2 regions of the Desulfotomaculum sp. OF05-3 genome follow, and region 2 is predicted to be linked to the other one. Evidence: a T-box and tRNA genes for the amino acid it is inferred to sense, from the RefSeq annotation. Region 2 holds a T-box; the other holds one or more tRNA genes.
The links. The T-box of region 2 lies ahead of metG (methionine--tRNA ligase). A T-box ahead of a tRNA ligase gene usually reads a tRNA of that ligase, here a tRNA-Met.
Positions count from the first base shown of each region.

Region 1 (8,086 bases), on a different contig from region 2:
AGGGAGGAAATTCATGAGAAATAAGGAACTGGTAAGGGAAGCTTTGGAAGCAAGAAAACAGTCCTACTGCCCATATTCCGGCTTTGCGGTGGGAGCAGCGCTTCTATGCGGGGACGGAACAGTTTTTCGCGGCTGCAATATTGAAAACGCGGCGTATCCGGCGACAAACTGTGCGGAGCGGACGGCGATGTTTAAGGCTGTCAGCGAGGGAAATACGGACTTTCGGGCGATCGCCATCGTGGGAGGTCCGAAGGGAAAAGAACCGAAGGATTTCTGCGCGCCCTGCGGCGTCTGCCGCCAGGTGATGGCAGAGTTTTGCGACCCGGAGACCTTTCGAATCGTCCTTATGAATGGGGACGGGGAGATCCGGGATTACCTCCTGAAAGAGTTGCTACCGTTAGGCTTTACGGGGAAAGCACTGGAAAAATAGAAGGCACACTGGAAAGGATGTAAGAGAAAATATGACATACAGAGATATATTGAAGAAAGTTGATCATACACTGTTAAAACAGCCGTCCACCTGGGAACAGATCAGGGAGATCTGCGATGACGCGGTAAAATATGGAACCGCATCCGTCTGCATCCCGCCGTCCTACGTAAAGCAGGCGGCAGAATATCTGGATGGGAAGATGCCCGTCTGTACCGTCATCGGATTCCCGAACGGGTACAACACGACGGCTGTGAAAGTCTTTGAGACGAAAGAGGCATTAAAAGACGGAGCGGAAGAGATTGACATGGTGATCAACATCGGCTGGGTCAGGATGGGACAGTACGATAAGGTCCTGGCGGAGATCAATGCCTTAAAAGAGGCCTGCGGAGATCACATTTTAAAGGTCATCATCGAGACCTGCCTTCTCACGGATGAGGAGAAGATAAAGATGTGTGAGACTGTAGCTGCTTCTGGAGCGGACTTTATCAAGACGTCCACTGGATTTTCTGCCGCAGGGGCTACAAAGCCGGATGTGGCGCTTATGAAGGCCCATATGACTGCCGGAAAGAAGATCAAGGCAGCAGGAGGAATCGCCGATTTCAACGACGCGAGGGAGTTTGTCCTCCTCGGCGCTGACCGTCTCGGAACGAGCCGCCTTGTGGAACAGGCGAAAAAGAAAGGGGGAGATTTAGATGCCGAAATATAATCGGATTTTTACGATCGTCATAGATTCCTTGGGAACCGGCGCTATGCCGGATTCCGAAAAGTTTGGTGACATGGGTGTGGATACCTTGGGACATATCGCGGAACACATGAAGGGGTTTCATATCCCGAATCTCCAGAAGCTTGGAATCGCGAACTTAAGACCATTAAAGGGGGTTGCCCCGGTGGAAAAGCCGACGGGCCGCTTCACAAAGTTCTCCGAGGCCAGCAACGGCAAGGACACCATGACCGGACACTGGGAGATGATGGGGATCTACACGACGAAACCGTTCAAGACCTTCACGGATCACGGTTTCCCGGAGGAGCTGATCGACGAGCTGGAAAAACGCACCGGTCACAAAGTAATAGGAAATAAGAGCGCCAGCGGAACCGCGATCCTGGACGAACTGGGAGAGGAAGAGATCGCTACCGGTCACATGATCGTGTACACATCTGCCGATTCCGTCCTTCAGATCTGCGGAAATGAGGAGACATTCGGACTTGACGAGCTGTACCGCTGCTGTGAGATCGCTAGGGAGATCACGATGAAGGAAGAGTGGCGTGTGGGCCGCGTCATCGCGAGACCTTATGTCGGAAAGAAGAAAGGCGAATTTGTCCGCACCAGCAACCGCCACGATTATGCGTTAAAGCCGACAGGAACGACGGCGCTCGATATCTTAAAGGACAACGGGTACGATGTGATTTCCGTCGGAAAGATCCGTGATATCTTCGACGGACAGGGCATCACGGAGGCATTCCGATCCAAGAGCTCCGTCCATGGAATGGAACAGACCATCGAGATCTGCAAAGATAAGGATTTCAAGGGACTCTGCTTTGTGAATCTCGTGGATTTCGATGCCCTCTGGGGCCACAGGAGAAATCCGGTGGGATATGGGGAAGAGCTGGAGCGCTTTGATGCGAAGCTTGGCGAACTCCTTGAAAACCTCCGGGAAGGTGATCTTTTGATGATCACGGCGGATCATGGAAATGATCCGACTTACACGGGAACAGACCATACGAGAGAAAAGGTTCCGTTTATTGCCTACTCCCCGTCTATGAAAGAGAAGGGAATGTTTGAGGAACAGAAGACCTTTGGTGTCATCGGCGCGACGGTGCTCGATAACTTCGGGCTTAAAAAAGCGGAGAATATGATCGGGGAGTCGATCTTAAAAGAATTAGAATGATCGGGATCTGCCTGAGATCTGCGTGGATCCGATAGTTTCGTGGAGCAGGTAAAATAGAATAAAAAAGGAAGATCCGCATCCCCGGTATCCGGGAAATGTGGATCTTCCTTTTATGTTCAGACAGAAGTGCGAGACTTATTCTGCGCCGAGTTTCGTTTTTACATCCTCGATGGACATGTTCTTCTCTTTTACGATCGCGTATAATTCAGCCATTTCTTTGGCCTCGATCTGTTTTTCAATGTCCTTTTTCTGAGTTCTTAATGCTTTTAATTTCTGCTCTGTCTCTTCGATAGAAGCAAGGACCTCATTTAAAAGATCCTGCGGAGCAACGTCAGTCTTCTTTCTTCCTCTTGGCATAATTACAATCCCTCCTGTGCAGGTTCATATTATTGGAATCCGCGAATCGGATTCTTATACACTATACTATAAACAAGATGTATTGGGAATGCAAGAGAAAAATAGGAGATGTCAGTCTTTTTTTTAAATCGTGTAGATAGAACAGGAAAAATCCATTACAAAAAAATTTCAAAAAACTGTTGACAATTTCGAAAAAATAGGTTAAACTGTCAAAGCAATCGCGCTTGACGGAAACGTCAGACGGAAGCAATGGGGTCTTAGCTCAGCTGGGAGAGCATCTGCCTTACAAGCAGAGGGTCATAGGTTCGAGCCCTATAGGCCCCATTTATATGAAAATACATATGTTATGGCGGAATAGCTCAGTTGGCTAGAGCACACGGTTCATACCCGTGGTGTCGAGAGTTCAAATCTCCCTTCCGCTACTATGGCGGAATAGCTCAGTTGGCTAGAGCACACGGTTCATACCCGTGGTGTCGAGAGTTCAAATCTCCCTTCCGCTACGATTGAAAATCCCGGGAATCTGAGAAGGTTCCCGGGACTTTTTCGATTATAATAATTTTTCTGAAATTTTCTGCTGTACCAAACAGAAAAGAACATCTGCAATGATCCTGCAAACATATGAAAGGCTCTGTTGGTGTCTGGATTTTCACTTAAAAGATTCCCGGTAATACTGTCGCAAGATAATATCCGACCCAGAATGATGCTGAATTCGCGATAAACGAATAGAGAACAAAGTCACCGTTTTCCTTTTTGGGGGACACTCTCTTCAAAAACCTGCAATACAGACCTGCCTCCAGCGCAAAGACTATGACCTCGAAAAAGACATAGCTTGTGATAAAGGCCAACGGACCGGCATTGTAATGAATGATATTGAGAAGCAGATTTAAGAGAAGCTGCGTCGTGATATTTACAAGCGCAAGGATCTGCAGCTGCTTTTTCTGCCGGAAGCCGAATAACAGCCCGACGACCATTTCAATTGCGATCGTAAGAAGGATACGGACCGCGAGCGATAAAAGCTCCATCCGATAATTATAGGAACGATACGCGTTGATCCGCTCGTTTGTGCTCAGGTCCTCATTGTATTCCACGGATCCGATCCAGACGCCCTCCATGTCAACGGTGTAATAAGTATCAAATGCATAACGCTCATAGCTTCCGCTTGATACAAAGGTCCCGGTTTCCGGATAATACAGGAGGATCTTAAAATCCTCCGGTGGATAATAGGTCCAGGCGATCTCACCGGTTTCGCTTACCGTCCAGCCCCTCTGAAGGAAATAATATCCGTCAGGATCCTTGTAATCTACAAAAGCTTTCCAGATGTTCCGGTCAAGATCATAGAGCTGCTCATTTCTGGCGGTGCCGTCCCAGACTTGTGCAGGTCCTGTACATTTCTCCTTTGAAAGCAGCGTGCCATAGCACAGATCATCGCTCATATTTTTGAACTGGATGCGCACCGAGGGCTTTGGACCCATATCAGCTTTCGCGGTGATCGGAAGTGCTGTGACTGCAAAGATCATGCAGAACAGCAGCATGAAAAGCCCGACATACATTCTTTTTTTCATACCAGGAACCTCCTTTCAGAGCTTGGATTCATAAAAATCAATTATCTTTGCCCTTTGTATCTGCTTTTATTATAATTGACCCCAATATTGTCTGACAAGAAAGAGATGTTTACTATTTTCTTACGTTTTGGCGCGGATGTGTCCGGTACACGGGTAGGGATTTTGCTGATTTGGAATGCGAAGCATCGGCAAAATCAGCTGTTGTCTGCGCATGGCATGAACAGGAATGTATCGCAGTGCACATGCATGAAGTTTAGAAAAAATTTAGCCTTTTTTTAGCGGTTATGTGATATACTATAATCTATATCGTATGCCATATGGCACTGACATGGTCAGAATGCATATGGCTGCACGGAAAATTCTGAACATATAAGATTCGGAGGACGTTATGTATCAGTTTATCGTAAATCCCGGTGCCGGTGCTGGAAGAGGATACCGGATCTGGAAACGACTGGAACATCAGCTGGAAATGAACAGTCAGGAATACCGTGTCTTTTTTACGGAACATCAAGGGGATGCGGCGGAGATCGCGAGAGTACTGACGGCGGAAAAGGATGAAGCGAAGGTGATCGTGATCGTCGGCGGCGAAGGTACCTACAATGAGGTCTTAAACGGTGTCTCCTTTAAGGGACTCCTGACCTTCGGCTATGTCCCGGTGGGATTCCGGAATGCACTCTCGAAGGGATTCCAGTCTTTCTGGAAGGTGGACCGTCAGGCGAGGCGGATCCTTCACCCGAAATATTACAGGATGCTGGACTATGGCGTTATCACGTTCGGAAACGAGGAGATCGTGAGCCGCAGATTTGCCGGACGCTGTGGGATCGGACTCGACGCGGCACTGTGCCACAATCTCTTATGCTGCCCTGTGAGAAACCAGATGACGAGGCTTCATCTGACAAAAATCCTTCGTTTTGGGATCGGATTAAAGCAGCTTTTTCTTGCAAAGCCGACAAAAGGATATATTTTGCTTGACGGGACGCAGAAAGTGGAGTTTAATCATATATATTTCATCACGTTTATGGTACGCCGGGAAGAGAAGAAAAAGAAGAACGGCGGGATTTTAAATGATGACGGAAAAATGACCGTTTACGTTGGAAACAGTGCGAGAAAGACGAAGATGATCCCGATCTTAAGAGACCTTGTGATGGGGGTCCGGAGAAAAGAGCGGGGGATCCGTGTCTTTGAGTGCAGTGAGGCGGAGATCCACCTTGCGCGCCCGTTGGCGGTCCACGTGGACGGTGAGAGCTGTATGTGTCAGGAGAATCTGGCGGTGCGCTGTATCCCGAAACGGATGCGCGTGATCGGCTCATAATAGAAACAGGAGGAGATTCTATGAGAATCGGACAGGGATATGATGTACATCGTCTCGTAGAAGGAAGAAAGCTGATTATTGGAGGCGTGGACATTCCCTATGAAAAAGGACTTTTGGGTCATTCTGACGCAGATGTCCTTCTTCATGCTGTGATGGACGCACTTTTGGGGGCCGCCGCCCTCGGCGATATCGGCCAGCACTTCCCGGATTCGGACGAGAGATATAAAGGGATTTCCAGTATCGCGCTTTTAAAGGAAGTCGGGAAGATCCTGCAGGAAAACGGATATATGATCGAAAATATCGATTCCACCGTGATCGCCCAGAGGCCGAAGCTTTTGCCGTACCGCCCGCAGATGGCGGAAAATATCGCGGCGGCGTTAGGAATCGAAAAAGAACAGGTAAGCGTGAAAGCGACGACGGAAGAAGGGCTTGGATTTACCGGTACCGGGGAGGGGATCTCCGCTCAGGCGATCGCCCTTTTAAGTTCGGTGGCGGATTACGCGCCGGAGGACCGCGTTGGAATTATTTCCGGTGGATGCGGGGGCTGTCCGGGCTGTAGACAGCAGCAATAAATGAATGCGGAAGTAAGCGCCTGTTTACTTTGATGATAGTAAAAGTGCATTACGCAAAGCTGCATGGCAGAAAAATTCGGACAGAAAGATATATGAAGGAGCTTAAGTTATGAAGATCTACAATACACTCACAAAGAGAAAAGAAGAGTTCGTTCCGGTGGAGCCGGGAAAAGTAAAAATGTATGTGTGCGGACCGACCGTCTACAACTTTATCCACATCGGAAACGCGAGACCGATGATCGTATTTGATACGGTAAGACGGTACTTTGAATATAAAGGATACGATGTAAATTATGTATCCAACTTTACGGATGTCGATGATAAGATCATCAAAAAAGCCATCGAGGAGAGCGTTGATGCAGAGACGATCTCCAAGCGCTACATCGCCGAGTGCAAAAAGGATATGGAAGGCATGAATATCGAGCCGGCAACAAAGAACCCGCTGGCGACAGAAGAGATCTGCGGCATGCTGAATATGATCAGCACTCTGATCGAAAAAGGTTACGCCTATGTGGCTGCTGACGGAACGGTTTATTACAGTGTCCGGAAATTTAAAGATTACGGAAAGCTTTCCCATAAGAATCTTGACGATCTCCAGTCCGGATTCCGTGAGATCAAGGTAACCGGTGAGGAGGGCAAGCAGGATCCGAACGACTTCGTTCTCTGGAAACCGAAAAAAGAGGGAGAGCCGTACTGGGAGTCTCCGTGGTGCGAGGGCCGTCCGGGCTGGCACATCGAGTGTTCCGTTATGGCAAAGAGATACCTCGGCGACGAGATCGATATCCATGCAGGCGGTGAGGACTTAATTTTCCCGCATCATGAGAACGAGATCGCCCAGAGTGAGGCTGCAAACGGAAAGCCCTTCGCGAAATACTGGATGCACAACGCGTTCTTAAATATTGATAATAAGAAAATGTCAAAATCTCTCGGAAACTTCTTTACCGTCCGTGAGATCAGCGAAAAATACGATCTTCAGGTGCTCCGTTTCTTTATGCTGAGCGCACATTACAGAAGTCCGTTAAACTTCAGTGCGGACCTAATGGAAGCCTCCAAGAACGGTCTTGAGAGAATCCTCACCGGTATGGAAAAGCTCCGTGAGGCGGAGGCAAAGGCAACCGGCGGCACAATGACAGCGGAAGAACTGGAAAACCAGAAGAAGGCAATGGAGCTTGTCGCAAAGTATGAGGCGGCGATGGATGATGATTTCAACACCGCGGACGCGATCTCCGCGATCTTCGAGCTCATCAAGCTCTCCAACTCCACAGTCTCCGGGGCAAGCACAAAGGAGTATGTTTCCTGGATGAAGAATGAGATCCAGAGACTCTGCGACGTAATGGGGATTATTACAGAAAAGAAGGCGGAAGTCCTTGACTCTGAGGTGGAGGACCTGATCGCCCAGAGACAGGCAGCGAGAAAGGCAAAGAACTTTGCCCTTGCCGATGAGATCAGAGGAAAACTTCTCGACATGGGAATCGTCCTCGAGGACACAAGAGAGGGCGTAAAATGGAAGAGAGCTTAATGCTTTTAAAGGAAAAATTCCACTTAAAGGATACGGATGCAGGTCAGTACTCTCCGCTTGTGCTCGCCTATCTCGGTGATGCGGCTTACGAGATCCTGATCCGTACCATCGTGGTCAGCGAGGGAAATATGCAGGTGAATAAGCTTCACAGGAAGTCTTCGGCTCTTGTGAAGGCTGCAGCCCAGGCAGAATTCCTGATGGCCATTGAGGGTGACCTTACCGAGGAGGAGCATGCGGTCTACAAACGGGGAAGAAACGCGAAGTCTTTCTCTATGGCCAAGAATGCAACGATGAAGGACTACCGGATGGCGACAGGCTTTGAGGCTCTGATGGGATATCTTTACCTGTCCGGAAGAACGGAGCGAATGGTGGATCTTGTGGCACTGGCGATGACAAAGACCGGAAAAGCAGTGTCCGGAGATACGGAAAAACAGAAAGAGGAGAACTC
Region 1 covers NZ_QWGO01000013.1:32,123-40,208, forward strand. The annotation lists gene cdd (cytidine deaminase) at 14-430, shown strand; gene deoC (deoxyribose-phosphate aldolase) at 462-1,136, shown strand; gene DXA87_RS08755 (phosphopentomutase) at 1,123-2,316, shown strand; gene DXA87_RS08760 (hypothetical protein) at 2,452-2,673, opposite strand; tRNA gene DXA87_RS08765 (tRNA-Val) at 2,925-2,997, shown strand; tRNA gene DXA87_RS08770 (tRNA-Met) at 3,022-3,095, shown strand; tRNA gene DXA87_RS08775 (tRNA-Met) at 3,100-3,173, shown strand; gene DXA87_RS08780 (hypothetical protein) at 3,324-4,235, opposite strand; gene DXA87_RS08785 (diacylglycerol kinase family protein) at 4,624-5,547, shown strand; gene ispF (2-C-methyl-D-erythritol 2,4-cyclodiphosphate synthase) at 5,568-6,119, shown strand; gene cysS (cysteine--tRNA ligase) at 6,229-7,638, shown strand; gene DXA87_RS08800 (ribonuclease III domain-containing protein) at 7,623-8,086, shown strand, end outside.
Region 1: it encodes a tRNA-Met, which carries the amino acid that the T-box ahead of metG (methionine--tRNA ligase) is inferred to sense. The anticodon was not compared.

Region 2 (8,086 bases):
AAAATATTCATCGCCGCAATACCGGAACCACCGACTCCGCGTCCGATCATCATCGTGTCCGCCAGAATATAAATGGAGGTCACGAGTGTTGCGCTGATGGACGGCACCAGGTAACTGAAAAATACCTGGCGGACCGGGGATTCCAGCATGTTGATCTGTTTCATAAGTGTTGCTCCTCAATATTCTTCAAAATGTATTTCGATATACCTTGTTCTTCTTTCTAACAGCAATATTTCAGCAGCTCTTTTTGCAAAGCTGCTGATTTCTTAGTCTGCGATGTTAAAATTCGTCCTTGCATATCCTGCCAGCGTGTCTGCCATCTTTTTTCCATACTCTGCGGCAAAATCATCAAGGACTCTTTCAGCGATCCGTGTCCCCTCTTCCCCGAAGATTGCTTCACAAACTTCCCGGTATGCCCAGTAGGAGTGAGCGCAGTGGTACTCGAAAGATCTGAGGCCTGCCGGATTTTTTGCCATATTGGACTCCGGCGTCAAACCGGCGTTTCGGATCGTCTGTATACAATAATCATGGTCATGGAGTGTCTGGGAGACCTCATAGCGAATCTCCGGGTTGAAACCTCGGGAAATGGACGCATCCAGGTCCTTACAATAGAGAAGCCCCGCTTCCGGGAGTCCCATATTCTTAAACTGGGTGTGCCACGGACAGACATGGATGTGGATCTGAAAGTCCGGGCTTAAGCTTGTCGTCTCGGACTGGTTTCCGAGTCCTTGTGCTTTCACCTCTTCCGTGTTGACCCACTCACCGTACTGGCAGTATGTCTCATAAGTCAGAGGTTTTCCGTCCCGGATCGCCCGCTGTGCCATCCGACGTCCACGCTGTTCGCCGTAATATCGGGTGGCATGCAAAAATGCCGCCTCGCCGCGGTCACCGAAGATTTCCTTCAGGTAAACATAATATTTTGCCGCGATAAACGCGTGTGACAGTTCTGTAAATCCCATAATGCTTCCTCCCGTCCCATATTCTATTCTTCTGCTTCACCATAGCGCTCTGGCTTGTATACAAAGTCCATGCTGCGGACAGACTCATTTTCCCGCATGACCAGATATCCGCATGCTTCTTATTTCATCTCTCCAAGAATATCCGACAACTGCGCAAACTGTGCAAGGCTTAACGCCTCGCCGCGGATCGTCGGAGTGAGTCCCATCTCTGCGATCGCTGCCGCGATCTGTTCCTTTGTATACGGAAGTTCAGGCGCATTTCCGAGACCGTTCTGCAGCGTCTTTCTTCTCTGATTGAAGGACGCGCGGATGATCTTAAACATCAGGGCAGGATCCTTCACCTCCACCGGCATCTCCTTATGTCTTGTAAGCCGGATCACCGCTGATCCCACATTCGGGCGCGGGATAAAGCAGTTCGGCGGTACGTTCGCTACGATCTCCGGCTCCGCGTAATACTGGACAGCCAGGGACAGAGCGCCGTAATCCTTGGACCCCGGTCCTTCCTTCATGCGGTCCGCAACTTCCTTCTGGACCATGACGGTAATATTGTCGATCGGCACTCCGCTCTCAAAGAGCCCCATGATGATTGGGGTCGTGATATAATACGGCAGGTTCGCAACGACCTTGATCGGCTTTCCGCCGTTGTATTCCTCGGCCAGTGCCTTGATATCGACTCTTAAGATATCCTCGTTGATGACGGTCACGTTGTCGTAATCCGCCAGTGTCTCCTTTAAGATGGGGATCAGGTTCCGGTCGATCTCAACAGCTACAACATGTCCGGCATTCTCCGCAAGGTACTGGGTCATGGTTCCGATTCCCGGGCCGATCTCAAGAACGCAGTCATCCTTTGTGATCCCGGCTGCAGAGATGATCTTCTCCAGTACATGGGTATCGATCAAAAAGTTCTGACCGAACTTTTTCTGAAACATGAATTCATACTTCTGTATGATTTCTATGGTATTCTTTGGGTTTCCCAGATTCGCCATTTATTTCTCTCTTTCTATTTTGGACTGCGCTTTTGCGCAGGTGCTTTTATTTACGCGAACAACGAGCCAAAGTCCGCGCTTGCGCGAGACCTTGGCGACTGTCGCGATAACAAGGGGAAACTCGCGAAGCGTGTTTTCACTTGTTGCATGAGGTGCATCTTGTATACAAAATTTGATACTATTCCGATATTGCAGTCCGATCGGTCTGATCGTCCCGAAACTCCTACTCTGTGATCCGATACAGCGCTCTAGCGTTCTTCGCCGTCTCCCGGATGATCTCTTCCGCGGAAACGCCCTTGATCTCCGCCAGCTTTTCCACTACATACGGAAGATTTCCGGAGAAATTTCGTTTTCCCCGGTTCGGCACCGGGGCCAGATACGGACAGTCCGTTTCCAGAACGATCCGGTCGAGCGGCGCATATTCTGCCACTTCGATCAGTTTTTTCGCGTTTTTAAAGGTCAGCACTCCGCCGATCCCGATATAATATCCCATATTCAGGTATTCTCTCGCCATCTCCACTCCATAGGAGAAGCAGTGGATCACGCCGCCGGTGGCACCGTTGTGTTCCACCTTCATAATATCTAACGTGTCCTTCGCCGCGTCACGGCTGTGGATGATCACCGGGAGTCCCGTCTTCTTTGCGACCTCAAGCTGCGCCGAAAACCAGTGTTTCTGGATCTCCCGTTCCGGCTCGTCCCAGTAATAGTCAAGACCGATCTCACCGATCGCCACAACCTTCGGATTCTCTGCCAGGGATTCCAGCCACTTCATATCCGCGTCCGTAAGCTCCGCCGTCTCGTTCGGATGCACACCCACCGCCGCATACATGAAGGAATGCGTCTCAGCTAATGCCAGAGTTGTTTTTGTCGATGCAATGCTCGCGCCGACATTCACAACGGTTCCGACTCCCTGTTCTTTTAATCCCGCGAGGACTTCCTCCCGGTCCGCATCAAATGCCTCATCGTCGTAATGGGCATGTGTGTCAAAAATATAGTCCATTCTTTCTGTCCTCAAGTCATATGTCGTTTTCTTTTTCATCCGGTGCCGGCATCTGTATGACTTTTTACACAATCTCATTTTTTACAGTCCCACAGCCATCTTGATTCCCCGGATCACCAGCAGATGCAACGGATAAAACAGATAGAAAATCCTTCCGTTCCCACCGCCTTTTTCTCCATTGTAACGGTTTATCAGGAAAATTGCAACGCAAGCCGCAGCGCCATAGAAATCCATATACATACAAAATAAAAACACAATGCAGACAGCCGTGCGAAGCTGTGGTTCCGTGCGCAATGTATACAATATAACGATCAGCAGTACGCCCATAAAACCATAATCCGTTTTCAGACAATAAGCCGCCAGTCCAAAAGGAACCGCCGCCAGAACCCGGATATACCGCTCATATTCCAACGGAAATCTCCTCTGTCCTACCGCCTTCCTGCCGCCATCTCCTGTTTTTTTCCTGTTTCCGTATGACACTCCAGATCCGGTCCCACAGATCAGATCTCCAGCCCAGACTGCCAGAAGTCCCAGAAGTAATGTGAACACCGTATTCTGATCCGCCGGAAAAAGCCATGTTCCCCCCGCCACAAGATCAAAGGGGATCTCCGAAATAACTGCCAGCAGAAGCAGCCTCAGCGCATACCATCTCCGGTCTCTCGTATGCGCCGCACCCTCCGCGATCATAAACGCAAAGAGAGGAAAAGCCACACGCCCCACAAGGCGCATGGCTGTCCCACAGAGACTCCAGGCAACGCCCGAAGCCAGTTCTGACTGTTCAATAAGCCCAACGGCCGCATGGTCGATGACCATGCTGACCAGGGCAATGTTTTTTATCTGTTCCGCCGAAAAGCAAAAGCGCACTTTCACTTAGCAGACCTCAGAACCGGACTTGATATCCTTTGCCGGTGTCATTAATGCAAGGTTGCCCTCATCATCCTCCGCGCAGAGGATCATGCCTTCCGATAACATGCCTGCGAGCTTCGCCGGTTTTAAGTTCGTAACGACCATAACCTTTCTGCCGACCATATCTTCCGGTTTATACCATGCCTTGATTCCGCTTAAGATCTGTCTTGTCTCAGAACCGATCTTAACCTGGGAGCAAAGTAATTTTTTGGACTTCGGAACCTCTTCACACTTCACGATCTCACCGATCTGGAACTGAAGCTTTGCGAAATCATCATATGTGATCTCCGGCTTCTTCTCAACGTCCATGCCCGGCTTCTCTTCTTCCTTCTTTTCTTCCTGTTTCTCTGCTGCGGCTGCTGCCTTCATGGCCTCAACCTTCTCCATAACGTCCTTGATGTCCATACGGGCAAACAGGATCTCCGGCTTCTCTGTAACCTTGTTTCCGTTCGGGTACAGACCGAAGGTATTCATGTTCTCCAGCGATCTCTTCTCTGTGTTTAACTGAGCGAGGATCTTCTCAGAAGTTTCCGGCATGAAGGAGAATAACAGGGACGCACCGATGGTGATCGCCTCTGTAAGATTGTAAAGAACGGTTGCAAGACGGTCCTTCTTTGCCTCGTCCTTTGCGAGTGTCCACGGAGTTGTCTCATCGATATATTTGTTGCTGCGGCGGAAGATATTGAAGATCTCTGTGATCGCGTCTGCAACGCGGAGCTTGTTCATCTTCTCGTCTACTTTCTTGACCGTCTCAAGAACGGTTGCCTTTAACTCTTCATCCACCGGCTCTGCAGCGCCCTTGTTCTCGACAATTCCGCCAAAATATTTATTTGTCATGGAAACGGTACGGTTTACAAGGTTTCCAAGGATGTTGGCAAGATCAGAGTTCATGCGCTCAACCATAAGATCCCAGGAGATCACGCCATCGTTCTCAAACGGCATCTCATGAAGTACGAAGTAGCGGACTGCATCTACACCGAAGAAGTCAACGAGCGTATCTGCATAGAGGACGTTTCCTTTGGACTTACTCATCTTGCCATCGCCCTGTAACAGCCACGGATGTCCGAATACCTGCTTCGGAAGCGGAAGACCGAGAGCCATTAAGAAGATCGGCCAGTAAATGGTATGGAAGCGGATAATATCTTTACCGATCAGGTGAAGGTCTGCCGGCCAGTATTTCTTAAACTTCTCGTCGCTGTTTCCGTCACAGTCATATCCGATTCCCGTGATATAGTTGGTCAGCGCGTCAAGCCATACATAGGTAACGTGCTTCGGATCAAAAGTGACCGGAATTCCCCACTTGAAGGAGGTTCTGGATACGCAAAGATCCTGAAGTCCCGGAAGCAGGAAGTTGTTCATCATCTCGTTCTTTCTGGATACCGGCTGGATAAACTCCGGATGCTCGTTGATGTACTCGATAAGCTTCGGAGCATATTTACTCATGCGGAAGAAATATGCCTCTTCCTTTGCCGGCTGTACCGGACGTCCGCAGTCCGGGCATTTTCCGTCTACGACCTGGGACGGAGTCCAGAAGGACTCACACGGTGTGCAGTAAAGTCCCTCATAATGTCCTTTGTAGATATCGCCCTGATCATATAATTTCTTGAAGATCTTCTGGACCTGTTTCTCATGGTAATCATCTGTGGTACGGATGAATTTATCATAGGAAGTGTTCATGAGGTCCCAGATCTCCTTGATCTGTCCTGCTACGTTGTCAACGAACTCCTTCGGAGTCACGCCTGCGTCCGCAGCCTTTAACTCGATCTTCTGACCGTGCTCGTCGGTTCCTGTCTGGAAGTAAACGTCATAGCCCTGTTCTCTCTTGTAGCGTGCGATCGCGTCCGCCAATACGATCTCATAAGTGTTTCCGATATGCGGTTTGCCGGATGTATAGGCGATCGCTGTGGAAATGTAGTATGGTTTCTTACAGTTTGTACACATGGATTGATTCCTCCTGTTTTTTATCTCTTTTTACGGCTTTTCTCCTGCCGGTGTTTTATGCTGCTGCATCTATACAAATGGATCCTGGCACTTTCAGAGCCCTTGCGCGGCCGTTTACGCCAACCTGCCACCTCGCACAAGTGTGCGTTTTGGGCACATTCGTGCCTTTTGTTTAACAGGACGTTCCTTCGGAGTTTCCTGTCAAATAAAAAAAGCCCGTCTTTAATTATTAAAGACGAGTCTCCCCGTGTTACCACTTTAAATTCGGCGGTGCCTCACGGTCATCGCCCTCACCGACTGTCAAAAACAGCCTGACACGCTAACGGGCGCTTCCGGCACAGGCTAACACGGTTTCCGCTTTCACCTGCACAGCTCCGGGACCATCTTCTGCCGCCTCTTTGCTCCCCTTTCTCACCAACCGGGGTCTCTGAAAGCTTCCTTTCGGCATACTCTTCCCTTCCAAGCTTTTTCCATATGATGCCTTTAGTCTATCCTGTTCGAATAAATTTGTCAAGGTATCGTTTGTTTTTCCGGCGTTTTATGTTGCAGTTCAGCCATGCATCTTCATCTAAACCATCGCATAAATGAACTCTAATATTTTTATTGATTTTTTATCCGCAAAAGACTACACTGTGGTTACCAAAAAACTTTTTCACAGATCTTTGCATCGGTATCCTGCGGATCTGCGGCATCTCTTAACTCTGGAGAAATGAGCTTATGAATCATACATTACTTAACAATCAGGAACGCGCAAGACAGCTCCGGATCCGGGGCGAAAATATCACGATCCTTCTGCTCGCCGTCTTTTCCTTTTTCCTGTTCCTTTTAACCTTTTTCCCGTTTTCCAGGATCTCGAAGGCCATGCAGGGATCCTTTGAGATGGGGCGCATGGTTCAGCGTGCCTTTTCCATTGTTCTTTTCGTATTGTCCCTGCAGTTATGGAAGAGAAAACAGAACGCATGGACAATCTCCGTGGGGATCTTTGTCCTCAATTTTCTGCGCGGACTCATCGGAATGGGACATCCGCTGCACAACGGGATCATGATTCTCGACCTTTTCTTATTTATCCTGTTTTTCATCACGCGGAAAGATTTCTGCTGCCCGGCCGGACGCGGAAACCGCCGACAAACACTGCTTCTGGCACTTTTTGCCATCATCGGTGTCCTCATAAATGTAGGGATCACCTGGCACTATATGCGGCTCGGAACCGCGGACGGTGCTTCTGTCTCCTTTGCCGACAGCTTCACTCTGGGAATCAGTATGATCTTCGGCATGGGAAGTCTTCCCGCGTCTATGGCTGACCGCCATGGAACGGAGTTCGTCCTGTTCTGGTTCAGCTGGGGCTGTATTCTCGCCGCTATTCTCTGTGCCGTGCGCCCGTGGATTCAGAAACAGGCCCACGGATCCCAGGAAATCCAGCATGCCAGAACACTTTTAAATCTTTACAGCCAAAATCCCTGCTCCTATCTTGCACTGGAGGATGACAAATGCCTGTATTTTGGTCACTCAGTCTATGGCGTGCTTCCTTATGGAACTGTCGGTGACACCATCGTCGTAAACGGTGATCCTGTGTGCAGAGATGAGGACTTTCCGGCTCTCCTGACGGAATTCAGAGAATTCTGTCAGAACAGCGCCCACAATATCTTCTTTCTCGGCCTGACTGACTATTATCTCAGTGAATACGAAAAGCAGGGGTTCGGTCTTGTAAAGAGCGGTGAGGAAGCGCGTTTCAAACTCACCGATTACGAGATCAGCGGCAAAAAAGGCGCGAAAATGCGCATGAACATCAACCATGCCACAAAAGCCGGTGTCACCGTCCATGAATACAAGGTCCTTGAGAAACGCAATCCGGCTCTTGACCGGGAATTCGACCGGATCACCGATGAATGGCTGGATGGCAAGAAGAGCGGCATGCTCCAGTTCACCATGGGTACCGTAGGGCTTGAGGATCCGATGGATAAGCGTTATTTCTACGCATTAAATTCTGATGGAAAAATGGTTGCCTTTATCGTCTTTGTTCCATTTCTTGGAAAAAACGGCTACATGGCAGATGTGACAAGGCACGGGAAAGACGCGCCCAGCGGAGTCATGGAGACGATCATATACGAGGCATTTCAGGTATTCAAGGAAGAAGGCATCGGCTATGGCAGCCTCGGTGTTGCCCCTCTGGCAGGATTAAGTGCCGAGAGCAAAAATCCGATGGAACGTCTTCTGCAGTTTATCTATGACCACTTAAATGCCTGCTATGGATTCCGGGATCTTTACCGCGCGAAAGAAAAGTACAGCCCCACCGA
Region 2 covers NZ_QWGO01000011.1:69,642-77,727, reverse strand. The annotation lists gene DXA87_RS07975 (MATE family efflux transporter) at 1-164, opposite strand, end outside; gene DXA87_RS07970 (L-2-amino-thiazoline-4-carboxylic acid hydrolase) at 267-959, opposite strand; gene rsmA (16S rRNA (adenine(1518)-N(6)/adenine(1519)-N(6))-dimethyltransferase RsmA) at 1,079-1,945, opposite strand; gene DXA87_RS07960 (TatD family hydrolase) at 2,169-2,945, opposite strand; gene DXA87_RS07955 (TraX family protein) at 3,027-3,815, opposite strand; gene metG (methionine--tRNA ligase) at 3,816-5,792, opposite strand; T-box leader at 6,021-6,263, opposite strand; gene DXA87_RS07945 (DUF2156 domain-containing protein) at 6,510-8,086, shown strand, end outside.